Regions from separate parts of the Paenibacillus sp. FSL R5-0475 genome, predicted to be linked through region 1. Evidence: riboswitches for the same ligand, from Rfam matches in the RefSeq annotation. Region 1 holds a riboswitch; the other holds the start of a gene.

Region 1 (7,252 bases):
GGGACAATATAATCTGGTAGGCACAATGGCTGAGCAATTTAACGTTCCGATCGGCTTTGACACGGATGTGAATGGTGCAGCGCTTGCGGAGAGTAAATGGGGAGCAGCTAAAGGTCTGGACAGCTGTCTTTATATTACGGTTGGGACAGGCATTGGAGCAGGAGCGGTTGTTGGCGGCCAGATGGTCCATGGATTGTCACATCCTGAGATGGGACATATTCTAGTTCGTAGACATCCAGAGGATACGTTTGAGGGTTACTGTCCTTATCATGGCGATTGTCTTGAAGGATTAGCCGCAGGTCCGGGGATCGGCAAACGCTGGGGACAACCGGCAGGAGAGCTACCAGTGGACCATCCGGCATGGGAAATGGAAGCTCACTATCTTGCACATGCACTCATGAACTATGTGCTGATTCTGTCTCCTCAAAAAATCGTAATGGGCGGTGGTGTTATGAAGCAAAGCCACCTATTCCCGTTGATTCGCACTAAGCTGCAAGAGTTATTGAGCGGATATGTTCAACATCCATCGCTTAATGTCGACATCGATAATTATGTTGTCTCACCAGGTCTTGGAGACAATGCAGGGCTTGCTGGAGCGATTGGATTGGCTACATTAGCTCTAGCTAGAAACTAGTATAAAAAGACATTGACTGTTCGGTAATATATGGTATTCTAGGATCTAACAGTATAGCATTTAATGAGGGAGCACCTCTTTCGCGTTTATCGTGAGAGAGGTGCTTTTTTGCGTTCGGGGTCTGATTGAGAAAGGATTTGTTCGCTCCGAAGGAGGCTCTTCCCGGAAGGTTATTGTGCTTGCTGTAATGTTGAGAAAGGTAGGGATGAATATGCAAATTGTGTTTATGAACCGTTTATCCAGAATATCTGGAGTGGATCAAGAGGTGTACGCCCAGTTGTGGATTGGAGAGGAAGAGGGGATCTGGAGTTTGGGCTGGCGTGATTTTTCAGGTGGGGAGAATTACATTGAGAATTTGTGGTATGAAGGTGGTTCATGGAATGAGATGCTCTGTGTATACAGGCATGAGCTAGCAGTGAAGATGGGAGATGGCTATCGACCCTTAATCGATGGGATATTCCACGAGGAGGATAGTCTTACTGGACGTAATCAGGAGCAGCTGAAGCTTCAATATTACAGCGAACATTATGGGAATGAAGCCATTTATGAAGAGTTATGTGCTTGGCGCCGTGGTAAGGCTTCGAGTGAACGGAAGGCGCCCTATATTCTCGCCAGTAATCGTCTGTTGCGCTTGTTAAGTACATTTCTACCGCATACGCCAGAGGAACTGATGCAAATTCCGGGTGTGGGAGAAGGCAAGATAGCGCAGTTTGGGGCTGATTGGCTGGCTATAACTACTGCGGTGGCAAGGGAACATTCCTTCCCTCTAAATTGGGTGCATGAAGTAATTGAAGAGGAGTCTTTCGTATCTTGGCTTTATAAACAGAAAGAAGTCAAATATAAGAAGCAGCTAGAACGACTGCGCTTGCGGAGGATTTTGCTACAGGGGATCGAGAATGGGTTGGGCTTGGAACAGCTTAAGGTGAATAGTGGAGTGAACCGGCGTGAACTGATTGAAGCGGTAGAGGAGCTAGAAAGAGAAGGTTATTCTGTCGAGAAGCTGATCCATGTAGAGCTTGGCAATATGCCGCAGAGTGAGCAGGATGCGATATGGAATGCCTATGTGGAGCTCGGGGATCTTTTCCTAAAACCGGTGTTACATAAGGTGTATGGTGACGATTTTTCCGCTGCTGAAGGATTGGATATTTATTATGAGCGTCTGCGATTGATACGCATCCGTTTCCGTCGAGAGCAGACGCATAAAGTGGGCATGGCGACCAGCTTTTAAATTTGCGCATACCAAAAAGACGAAGGCTTCCTTATACCTTACGGTTACAGGGCCTTCGTCTTGCTTATTCGTCCGGTTCGTTTCATAGCCATTCCTTCTTGCGGAAAACATAGAGCATCCCACAGCCTAAAGTCAACATGACGCCTATAACGCCATAATAGCCATATTTCGTATGAAGCTCGGGCATATGATCAAAGTTCATACCGTAGATTCCGGTAATTACGGTCAGGGGCATGAATATTGTTGTGATCGCAGTAAAGACTCTCATAATTTCATTCGCGCGGTTGGCGATACTGGATTGGTATGCCTCTCGTAAGTTGCCCATGAGATCGCGATACGTCTCAAAGGTTTCAGATATTTTAACCGCATTTTCATAAATGTCGCTAAAATATTTCTGCAGCTGATCATCAATCAGACGGAGGTCTTTTTTATTTAGGGTATTGATCACTTCTTTTTGTGGCCCCAGCATTTTCTTCAACCATAGAATTTCACTTCGCAGACCGATAATTTCACTGAGATGTGACTTCTTGGTATGCATGAGGATATCTTCTTCCAGCTTCTCAATCCGAGCTTCAATTCGGTCGCCGACGGAGAAATAGTTATCAACGACAAGGTCAATTAGCAAGTAAAGGAACATATCCGGTTCACTTACTTCTTGCTCCCAGAGCATAGGCTTCAGGATTCGTAGTTCATTGATCTTTTGTTTCGTGACAGTGATGATGTAATGTCTTCCAAGGAATACATTGAGTGCCCGTAGGAAAATTTCTTCATCGTCAAAGCGAATGCTATTTACAACAATAAAGTAGTGACTTTCGTATATTTCGATCTTTGGACGCTGATCCTCTTCGCTAAGGCAATCCTCAACAGCAAGATCATGTAGGTTGAACAAGGGCTGAAGCAGCTCCAAATCCTCAACATCGGCGTCAATCCAATAGAACCCTTCCGTTGGGGGTGTTAGTGTTTCATCAATTTCATCAATAGGTGTAAAAACCCCTGCATTTACCAGCCGGATTTTCATCTGATTTCACTCCTCCTATCCCCAGGTCTTCACTAGGGACTGCTAAATTAAGCACAGAGAAAAAAATCAGCTTGGCCGGCGGTACAATCAATACATAGGGCCAAATGAAGTTTCGAGGGCATGAAGAAGAACTGCTCCCGCCGCCGGCAAGCTGATGATTATCCTGTGTGGTTGCTCATTCTGTACACATATTTGCGAGCTCGGGTCGCCTTCCATCCTTCTTCTCACCTCTTCTTTTCGTTCAGGTATGAAATACTTGTCTAGTATAACAACGGAGTATGCCTCTTTCAAGCAAATTTATTGTGATTTTGAGGCTTCTTCAGCATTGTATGGACTTGACGAAAAGGAGGTTCATGATTTAAAGTGAATTTTAAAGTAATTTAATTGAATACAGCTAAATCTTATCAAGAGCAGGTGGAGGGACTAGCCCTATGAAACCCGGCAACCGGCGTGTAAACGCACGGTGCTAATTCTTGCGGAATTTCTGCAGACGTCTAATCGTCTTCAGGAACATTCTGGCAGATGAGAGAGGCGCATATGACTGTAGATATGACCTTTCTCGATTTCCGAGGAAGGTCTTTTTATGTTCAGCAAGCCGCAGTGCGGCAAAATAACTAAATTCAGCTAAGGAGTGGAAAGACAATGCCAATTAAAATTCCCGACAGTTTACCGGCGAAAGAAGTACTATCCGGAGAAAATATTTTTGTGATGGACGAAAGTCAGGCTTTCCATCAGGATATCCGTCCACTACGGATTGCTATTCTGAACCTCATGCCGACTAAAGAGACGACAGAGACTCAATTGCTGCGTTTAATTGGAAATTCGCCACTACAAGTTGATGTTACTTTATTGCATCCGCGTTCCCATATTTCCAAGAATACTTCTGCTGAACATTTGAAGAGCTTTTACAAAACCTTTGACGAGATCAGCCACCGCCGTTTGGATGGTTTAATCGTTACAGGTGCTCCTGTAGAACAAATGGAGTTCGAGGAAGTATCGTATTGGGAAGAACTGAAAGAGATTTTTGAATGGAGCAAGGACAATGTGACTTCAACCATGCATATTTGTTGGGCGGCACAGGCAGGCTTATATCATCATTTTGGTGTTCGTAAAGTGGCATTGCCTGAGAAATGTTTTGGCGTCTTCCCTCATACGATTAATCAAAATAACATTAAATTGTTGCGCGGCTTTGACGAGGTATTCCATGTACCACACTCTCGTCATACCGATGTCTCCCGTGAAGATATTGAGAATAACCCAGATCTGCAAATTCTGGCGGAATCCGAAGAAGCTGGTATGTATCTAGTGGCTACAAACGACGGTAAACAAATATTTGTGACCGGACATTCCGAATATGATCCTCTATCCTTGAAATGGGAATATGACCGTGATGTGTCTAGAGGGATGGAGATGGCTTTGCCGAAACATTACTTCCCTAAAGATGATCCAGAACGTACACCTCCAGCAGTGTGGCGTGCGCATGCCAATTTATTATTCTCTAACTGGCTCAATTACTATGTATATCAAGAAACGCCTTATGATATCGACCCGATTGTTTATTAATAATAGCGCTACAATATAAATTAGGAGGCATTAATCATGGATGACAAACTTAGGATTGAAAGTAGACTGGCTCAAATAGGTTCTCAAGAAGATCCTGCCACAGGAGCAATTAATTTTCCGATTTATAATGCAACGGCATTTCGTCATCCAAAACTCGGTCAAAGCACAGGGTTTGATTATAGCCGCACCAAGAGTCCGACCCGTTCAGTGCTTGAGAATGCAGCTGCGGAACTGGAATCTGGAGATGCAGGATTTGCTTGTAGCTCTGGGATGGCAGCGATACAAACGGTGCTTACCTTGTTCGCTCAAGGCGACCATCTGATCGTTTCGCTGGATCTTTACGGCGGTACCTATCGTTTGTTGGAACGGATTATGTCCAAGTTTGGAATCACTGCTTCTTATGTAGACACGAATGATTTGGATGCACTGGAAGCTTCGCGTTGTCCAAATACGAAAGCTGTATTTATTGAAACGCCAACGAACCCACTTATGATGATCACGGATATTGAAGCCGTGTGCACTTGGGCACGTCACCATGGGTTACTTAGCATTGTAGATAATACGCTGCTGACTCCATTCTTCCAACGGCCTATAGAATTAGGTGCGGATATTGTAGTTCATAGCGCTACTAAGTATTTGGGTGGTCATAATGATGTACTGGCAGGCCTGATTGTATCCAAGGGTGTAGAATTATCAGCTGAATTAGCGATTCTACATAACTCTATTGGCGCCGTGCTCGGACCAACAGACAGTTATCAGTTGATGAGAGGCTTGAAGACATTGGCGCTGCGTATGGAGCGTCACGAAAGCAATGCACTAGCGATCGCTCACTACTTATTAGAGCATCCAGCGATTGCGGAAGTGTTCCATCCAGGATTGCCTGATCATCCAGGACATGAAATCCAGAATCGTCAATCTTCAGGCAATACCGGTATTTTTTCTTTCAAATTAAAAGATGCCAGATACGTAGAGCCGCTTCTTCGTCATATTCGTCTTATTGCATTCGCAGAAAGCTTGGGCGGCGTAGAGTCACTTATGACTTATCCGGCTGTACAAACACATGCTGATATTCCTGTGGAGATTCGAAATGCTGTGGGTGTAGATGATCGTTTGCTGCGCTTCTCCGTCGGTATTGAACATGCAGAGGATTTGATTGCTGATCTTGGCCAAGCACTAGAGGCCGCTAGGGCAGAAATTGAGTCCAAGTAACAGGAAGAAATGTTCAATCGAGTGTTAGTGGAGAAATAGAGTATAACTAGCAGTATCGCTTAGTGCGATGCTGCTTTTCTTCTGGATAGGAATTTGCGAAGAATGTAAAAGCATTTTTCAAGCTGTTCAGATTGTGATACGATGAGGAAATGAACTGTTCAATTGTATGAGAAAGGGTTGTCACCTTGAAAAAGAGACAACGTTTTTTCTTCCTGTAATTTTGTGATTCTACCATACCCCTAAGGGTTTAGAAGGAGGATGCGAACGATGAGTGCGATAGATCTTATTTTGGACAAAGCCCTACGGGGTGAACGTCTCCAATTGGAAGATACCATCCGACTGTTCGAGAGCAACGAAATTGAGAAAATGGGTGCAGCTGCAAACACCATAATGGAACGCTGGCATCCAGACCCGATGGCCACGTTTGTAATTGGTCGTAACATTAACTATACGAATGTATGTGATGTCTACTGCCGTTTCTGCGCATTTTATCGCAGACCGGGCTCTGATGAGGGTTATGTATTGCCGGATGAGACGATTTACCAAAAAATCGCTGAGACTATCGCTGTAAATGGTACAGAAATACTGATGCAAGGCGGTACGAACCCAAATCTTCCTTTCAGCTATTATACCGATATACTTCGCGGAATTAAGCAACGTTTTCCTGAGATTACAATGCATTCCTTCTCTCCTGCTGAGATTATGAAGATGAAAGAAGTATCTGGATTATCGCTCGAGGAAGTTGTGCGTGAAATCCATGCTGCTGGCCTGGATTCACTACCAGGTGGGGGAGCGGAAATTCTCGATGATCGCACACGCCGCAAGATCAGCCGACTTAAAGGCTCATGGCGCGAGTGGATGGACGTAATGCAGACAGCGCATAAGGTCGGTATGAATACGACAGCTACGATGGTCATTGGACTTGGTGAGAGTATGGAAGAACGGGCATTACACTTACTTCGTGTGCGTGAGGCTCAGGACGAGTGTATTGCCAACAAATACGATTCAGAGGGTTTCTTGGCCTTTATTTCTTGGACCTTCCAACCGGACAATACTAACCTGAAGTTGGATAGACAAACGCCTGAAGAATATCTGAAGACGGTAGCCATAAGTCGCCTTGTTCTAGACAACATTAAGAACTTCCAGTCCTCTTGGGTAACAATGGGACCAGAGGTCGGCAAGCTTTCCCTTCAATATGGCTGTAACGATTTCGGCAGTACAATGATTGAAGAAAATGTAGTATCTTCTGCGGGCGCGACCTACAAGGTCAATATCGAATCGATTACTCAGCTGATCCGCGAAGCAGGCAAAATCCCGGCACAGCGGAATACACGCTACGATATTCTGCGCGTGTTCGATGATGCTAATGCGAAGATTGATAATGATTTCATCATGCAGAACTAATATATAAATTAAATCAGCGCTTGTTGCTCGTTAATCCGTTTTGTGGATGATTGAGCAGCAAGCGTTTTTTTGTATGGTTAAGATTTCGAAGGTTTATTTTACCTGTGAACATAAATTCATTATTTTATCACATTTTTGTATACACATTATTATCCAAAAGTGATATCATAATCATATCAAAAGAATATCTTATGGG
Region 2 (7,252 bases), 4.1 Mb from region 1:
CCGTATCTGCAGCAACGATGTCACCTTCAACCATGGCAAAGGGAGTTAAATAACATTCCCCACAATTGTTCAGGCATCCGTATTCGATCACATCGTAATCTGGATTTTCCTCCAGCTTATGCATTAGCTTGTCTGTTCCGTGACCCATGTTACTGGCACAAAATTCAATAATTGGTCTCATGATGATCTCCCTATTCCGCCTAACCATTTTATTTTTTAACTTTTTGTACTATAATGAACTTATGAAAGGAGTGATTGAGAAATGAGTGAGAATGCACAAAGCACCGAAATGTATGATGAAGTATTGGAAGTGCTGGATAAGCTTCGTCCGTTCCTGCAACGCGATGGCGGCGACGTTGAACTGGTCGATGTAGAAGACGGCATCGTTAAGTTGAAACTTATGGGTGCCTGCGGCAGCTGCCCAAGCTCCACGATCACCTTGAAAGCCGGGATTGAACGCGCCCTTCTTGAAGAAGTAGAAGGCGTACAAGAAGTTATGCAAGTATTCTAATCCCATTCAATATCATTCCCGATCCTCCTCTTCAGGAGATCGGGATTTTCTTATTATAGAGGATTTACACTTCCCCTACAACATACAGCATAAAACCCGCTTGCCGTTAGGCAGCGGGTTTTATGCTGTATTAGAGATTAAGTTAGCTTTCTGTCTTAAAATGCTGGAATGATCGAGCCTTTGTACTGCTCTTCAATAAAAGCTTTAGCTTCTGGAGAATTCAGTGCAGCGGCAAGCTTTTTGATTGCATCAGAATCTTTATTGTCAGGACGAGCTACCAGGATGTTGGCGTAAGGGGAATCCGTACCCTCAATGAACAAAGCATCTTTAGTAGGAACTAGGTTAGCTTCCAAAGCATAGTTAGTGTTAATCAAGGCAAGATCTACTTCATCCAATTGACGACCTAACATTGCTGCATCTAGCTCGATGATTTTAAGGTTTTTCTTATTTTCAGTGATATCTGCTTGGGTAGATGTGATGTTGGTATCATCTTTCAAAGAAATCAGTCCATTTTTGGCAAGCAGGATCAGTGCACGACCACCGTTTGTAGCATCATTCGGGATGGCAACTTTCGCACCATCAGCCAGCTCGTCGATGGATTTGATTTTTTTGGAATAAGCACCAAAAGGTTCAACGTGAACGGCTGTAACAGAAACTAGATCCGAACCGTTCTTTTGATTCTGGTCATCCAGGTAAGGTTGATGTTGGAAGAAGTTAGCATCCAGATTCTTCTCTGAAAGCTGAACGTTTGGTTGAACATAGTCAGTGAATTCTTTGATTTCTAATTTAATTCCTTGCGCTTCAAGCAATGGAGCAATAGCTTTTAGGATCTCAGCGTGTGGAACAGGTGAAGCACCAACCACCAATTTTACAGGTTCTGCAGATGACTCAGTTGCAGCACCATCTTTTGGTGCATTAGTAGCAGCCGAGTTAGAAGCATTATTGTTATTGCCGCAAGCAGCCAGCACCACAACCAGTGTCAGACTAAAAAAAGTAAGTAGTAATTTTTTCATTTTAAATCCCCCTCTTATCCTTGGTATTTGTATGAATAAGGCTATATATGGACGTACCTTATTTCCGTGTGAAATGTCGTACTAGTCGATCACCGGCCATTTGTAGCAGTTGCACCAGTATGACCATTAAGACTACAGAGATAATCATAACTTCCTTCTCATATCGGTAATATCCGTAACGAATCGCTAGATCCCCTAGCCCGCCGCCGCCTACCATCCCGGACATTGCCGTATAGGAGACCAGTGTAACCAGTGTGATCGTAACCCCAGCGAGCAGACCTGGACGAGCCTCTGGCAAAAGAACACGCATAACGATCTGATTCGTGGATGCTCCCATCCCTTGCGCCGCTTCGATTACTCCACGATCCACTTCTCTTAATGCCGTTTCCACCAAGCGAGCAAAGAATGGAGCTGCACCAATCACGAGCGGTGGAATCGTACCAAGTACTCCAATGGAGGTTCCAACGATGGTTTTGCTAAAAGGAATTAAAGCCACCATCAAAATGATAAACGGTACGGAACGCAAGATGTTTACAAAGAATGATAAGACCGAGTAAATTACTCTGATTACTATACTATTCGATCTTCCCCATAAATACAATAGAATTCCGAGTGGTAAACCAAGAATAATTGTGAACAATCCAGAGAATATTAACATTTGCAAGGTAGCAACTGTAGCATCCATCATTTCTTGCCAGTTTAAGTCTGCGAAATTCATTACGAAATCACCTCCACTTCAAGGCCTTGAGCGGTTAGTTCGGCTATCGTCACAGCGATCGCTTCAGCTGGACCTTCGAACCGAACAATCATTTGTCCATAAGGTACGTCTTTTATCGTTGAGATGGTACCATGCAGAATGGCGAAGCTAACACCCGTCTCACGTACTACATTGGAAAGTGCAGAGCCGTAGGTCTTCTCTCCGAAAAAAGTGATTTTGACGGCCTGAGAGTTGTCCCCAGCAGCAGCGTCAAGCGCCGTACGAAGGGGTCCCTCATTCTGTGATTCACTGCGAATGAAATCGCGAGTGACCTCATGCTGTGGCTTCAGGAATACCTCCGTGACTTTACCTTGCTCAACGATACCACCACCATGAATGACCGCAACACGGTCGCAAATGCTCTGAATCACGTGCATTTCGTGAGTGATCAGCACAATAGTCAGATGGAACCGTTTATTAATATCGAGCAATAGCTTAAGAATAGAGTCTGTCGTTTGTGGATCAAGCGCAGAGGTTGCCTCGTCACACAGCAGCACATCAGGGTCGCTGGCAAGTGCCCGAGCGATGCCGACTCGTTGCTTTTGTCCTCCTGATAATTGAGACGGATACTTATCCTGGTGTTCTTCAAGCCCAACTAGAGCAAGCAGTTCTTTCACTTTTGCATCAATATCTGCTCTCGAGGTACCTGTGAGTCGTAGAGGAAAAGCAATATTATCATATACAGTCGCAGAAGATAGCAGATTGAAATGTTGAAAAATCATTCCTATCTTGCGCCGCTGCTCCTGCAGTTGGCCTTGGGTAAGCTTGGTTAGTTCAATGCCATCTACCCATACTTCCCCTTCTGTCGGACGCTCCAACAGATTAATGCAACGGATCAATGTACTTTTCCCCGCTCCAGAATGGCCAATAACTCCGAATATTTCACCTTTTTCGATAGACAAATTCAATCCGGAAAGTGCTGTAGCCGCATGGCTGCCTTTTCCATATACCTTTGTTATTCCTTTTAGATTAATCAACGCTCGTCGCCCCCTTTATAATTCACTTATTCCATACAAAAAAACCTCCGACGATCGATGCAGATCGCAAGAGGCTCTGTGTGTTTATTTAGACAATGCCTTCTCATCTGCCAACGACCACAAACCTTGCGTCATTGTAGGAATTAGCACCATGACATTTGTACATAACGCTAATCGCGCTGTATACAAATCGGTTGCCGGGCTTCATCGGGCCTATCCCTCCGCCACTCTCGATAAGATATAGAGTATGAAATTTTATGTTTGAATTCGTACAGACTTTAATGCAAGCATAAGTATAGTAAGTTTCTTGTTTTTTGTCAAAAGGAAATATCTTGAACGCTTAGGATTGTTCACGCTTTGCCTTGCTTATTTCCTTACGCAGCTGTTCATTGCTGTAGCTGAATGCCGCGATTAATGTTTTACAGTTCATTTCAAGGGACTGCTTTAAATCCTCAAGATGGCTATCTAAATCCTCAAGCTGAATTTTGTCATGCAAGCCTTGATGTCGCTGCCATAAATCATCCTGCATTTCGGAATTCATATAATGAATTTCAGCATTTCTGCGCTTGCGTAGATTCTCCAGTGGATCACGATAAGAGTTCTTGATCTGTTCCAGTTGATCTGCTAGCGCAGGATGTACATTCAATAACTGAAGTTGACGCAGTACTGTAAAATAAGAAAAGTGCGTTTTTAATTTGGAGGTTTTGAGGTCATAAAAATGATTCAGTACCGTTCCAAGCTTATCCAGAAGAGAGAACACACGAATAAATCCATCTTTATAAAAATAAACATACCGCGCATAATCGCCTTGTTCCACTGGTGACATATCGTCCATATAACCAGCGATTACCGATTTCCGGTAAAAAGCAGCTGCGAACCAGCTTTGCTCCAATTCATCCAATGAGGAGATCAGTCCACGTGTCCAAATCTCCAGCTTGCGGTATTCATGGTCATTATCCTCATGAGCGTTCATTTCCTTGCGCAGTAAGGCTGCAAATGTGGCCATGTTCTCCATCGCGTCAGCCAATACACCGCTGTTCTTTCGAGGCGGCTCTCCAAGTATAACCCGCAGCATATCCCAGTCCTCCTAAAGTTTTGTCCAGCACCACGATATACCGATTTCCACTTTATTATTCCGCAGGTAAAGCGACTCTATCCACGGTGGGAACTTTCTACCAAGGGTGTTACAACGGTGTCATTGGATTCGTCGGATTTTTTTCAACAACGACATTTCTCGCGCGATTCAGCTGCCATACTCTTACACTCATATAACATAAGACACCAAACAAACTAGCGATCAACAAAATATGAGCCAAAGCAGCAAATATGTACAATCTTTCATTATCTAGTGTGTAAACAACAGCAGCTCCACTAAATACCTGCATCAAGCACAGCAGAACAGCCGCTACGCCAAGAGCTCTTAGCTCTGGATAATCCTTATGTTTCCAAAAAGCTAAATGTCCAAGCACCGCAGTAAGAATGAATAAGATCAAAGCCGCAATCCGGTGCGTAAAAACAATACCTACTCCCCCGGAAAGCTCGGGAACCCATTCACCGTTACAGAGCGGCCAGCCAGAACATCCACCGCGCGAATCCGTATGACTAACAAAGGCTCCAATATAAACAACAACATAGGAATAAAAGGCCGTAAAGCAGGTTAAATTGCGGAAAGCCTTACTGACGGGTTGCTTCTGAAGCTCCATCTTAGGATCATACTCACCTGCTTCATGTCGCCTTTTAGTTCCTAGAGCCAGCATTAGAGAACTTGAAAAAGCGATCAAAGAAAAGCCCATATGTAGTGCCATTACAGCAGCAGATTGGGATTTAATCACTGCAAGCGCTCCCATACCACCTTGAACAATTACAAACAGCAACGTCATGAATGCATATACTAACAAGTCCCGCCGATTTCGAGCATAACGCCAAAAGGCAATCATCGAGGCAAGTGACAATAACCCTGCCAATCCGCTAAACAAGCGATGGGTGTATTCAATCATCGAACCTACAGTATAGGCCGGAATCAATTTCCCATGACAGAGCGGCCATTCATTTCCACATTCCAATCCCGATCCAGTCTTCGTTACAACCGCTCCCCCTAGTACAGCGAGGAACATGATAAGGCAAGTAAGATAACTAAGCCATTTCAACTGATTTGTCGACAAAAATATCACCCGCAGTTTTTAGTAATGAAGAAGCATCTTAAAAAACCACCGCTTTTGCTCGAACAGGCGAAAGCGGTGGTTTTCCGGAATTACTGTTGAAGGCTTTGATGCACTTGAACCGCTTTATCCAGGAAATTCTCAATTTCCTCGCGGGATTTACGTAATTTATTAACGAATCTAACCAATTCACGTCCATCGGAATACGCGACAAAGCTTGGAATACCCATAATATTTTGTTCCTGACTAACGTCACCCACAGCATCAACGTCAACCTCAACCAGCGTTAGACGATCTGCATAGGCTTGCTCTACCTCAGGAATAAAAGGATCGATAAATTTACAATCCGAGCACCAGTCCGCCTTGAAGATGGCTACAGTTAATCGAGGAGATTGAATGGCTACCTGAAATTCAGCAGGAGAACTAATTTTGTCCATAGCTTGTTCAGTCCTTTCTTCCATATCTGTCAAATTTCTATTCTTTAAGTGAAGCAAAATGTCATGCAGAAGTCAAACTTATTCTCTCATACGAACACGCGCAGGCTGCAATTTCATCAGCGGATGGAGCAATTTTTGCAATGCACGCGGATAACTGGAGATTTCCTGTTTAGTAAGCACACCCAGTACAATTAGCATGACCAGATAAATAACAACAACTGCGGCCCCTACAACAAGACAAGTGATCAGAAATGCCAGACGTGCAGGCATTAGATCTGTTAACAGAATTCCAGCTTGGTTAAGTCCAAAACCAATACCACCGGACACCAGAACCGCAATTGCGAAGCCGCCCCACCGTTTACCCATAATTTCGAAAGGTACAATGGATTTCAGCATCCGTAAGTTAAGAATAGTAATAACTACGAAACAAAGTGCTGTTGCGCCGATAATCCCGTAGATCCCAAATATCTTACTTAGTAAGAAGCTTGCGACTAATTTAACAATAATACCCACTAGGACATAATACATTGAAATGCGTGATTTGCCCATACCGAGCAAGATGGAGTTCGTTGTCATCATGGTGATCTGAAAGATCGTTCCAATCGTAAGCATCGCCACAATTCCGCTTCCGTCCAAGCTGCTGAACAATAACCCGTTTACAGAATAGGCTGCTGCCACAAGTGCCAACACAATTGGCATCCCTGTTAGGATAGAAATCCGCAAAGCAAGTGTAATTTGCTTCTTCAAGTGTCCCTCATCACGACGGGCATAGGCAGCTGAAATGATCGGAATCAGCGAGGTACCTAGCGCAATGGCTAGTACCGGCGGAATTCCGGCCACACTTTGAGCACGCGTGGTTAGTATACCCAAAGCTGCTGTTGCACTCTCTCTACCCATCTGATCAATAAGCAGTGGAACAGCCAAAGAAGTATCAATCACATTCACTACGGGAATCGTAAGTGAAGAGAGCACGATCGGAATTGATAGTGTGAAAATATCTTTGTAAATTCCCCAAATCGGCAATTTTTGAGTGGTATTGTAATTTAATCCTTGCTGTTTATCCTCTCGGCGCAGCTTGATTGCAAAATAAATCATGACACCAAATGCTGCAATACTACCAATTACGCTACCGAAGGATGCTCCCGCAGCTATAGTTGTATTGTTATACCCCTGCTGTAATAAAATATAAGCTAGTAAAATAGCGACTAGTACGCGAGCGAACTGCTCTACAATCTGTGAAATACCACCAGCCATCATGTTGTTGCGCCCTTGAAAATATCCACGCATCATGGCAATTGCCGGAAAAAGTAAAAGCGCAGGTGCAATAGCCCTAACTGCCATCGCTGATTCAGGTACATCAGCAATATGTGTCGCATAGAACGGAGCGCCTAGGTACAG

What was found. A riboswitch is a leader RNA that binds a small molecule or an ion and turns the genes downstream of it on or off. The one in region 1 is predicted to bind S-adenosylmethionine.
Region 2: another riboswitch for S-adenosylmethionine. It lies ahead of MKX41_RS19730 (methionine ABC transporter ATP-binding protein); the one in region 1 lies ahead of metA (homoserine O-acetyltransferase MetA).

What each region holds. Positions count from the first base shown of each region.
Region 1 covers NZ_JBBORK010000001.1:332,058-339,309, forward strand. The annotation lists gene MKX41_RS01315 (ROK family protein) at 1-634, shown strand, start outside; gene MKX41_RS01320 (HRDC domain-containing protein) at 846-1,862, shown strand; gene corA (magnesium/cobalt transporter CorA) at 1,945-2,880, opposite strand; SAM riboswitch class I at 3,279-3,409, shown strand; gene metA (homoserine O-acetyltransferase MetA) at 3,523-4,443, shown strand; gene MKX41_RS01335 (PLP-dependent transferase) at 4,480-5,652, shown strand; gene mqnC (cyclic dehypoxanthinyl futalosine synthase) at 5,920-7,056, shown strand.
Region 2 covers NZ_JBBORK010000001.1:4,402,927-4,410,178, forward strand. The annotation lists gene MKX41_RS19710 (YuzB family protein) at 1-181, opposite strand, end outside; gene MKX41_RS19715 (NifU family protein) at 263-511, shown strand; gene MKX41_RS19720 (MetQ/NlpA family ABC transporter substrate-binding protein) at 667-1,524, opposite strand; gene MKX41_RS19725 (methionine ABC transporter permease) at 1,583-2,242, opposite strand; gene MKX41_RS19730 (methionine ABC transporter ATP-binding protein) at 2,242-3,258, opposite strand; SAM riboswitch class I at 3,359-3,498, opposite strand; gene MKX41_RS19735 (Cthe_2314 family HEPN domain-containing protein) at 3,599-4,333, opposite strand; gene MKX41_RS19740 (COX15/CtaA family protein) at 4,443-5,420, opposite strand; gene MKX41_RS19745 (thioredoxin family protein) at 5,510-5,854, opposite strand; gene MKX41_RS19750 (putative polysaccharide biosynthesis protein) at 5,933-7,252, opposite strand, start outside.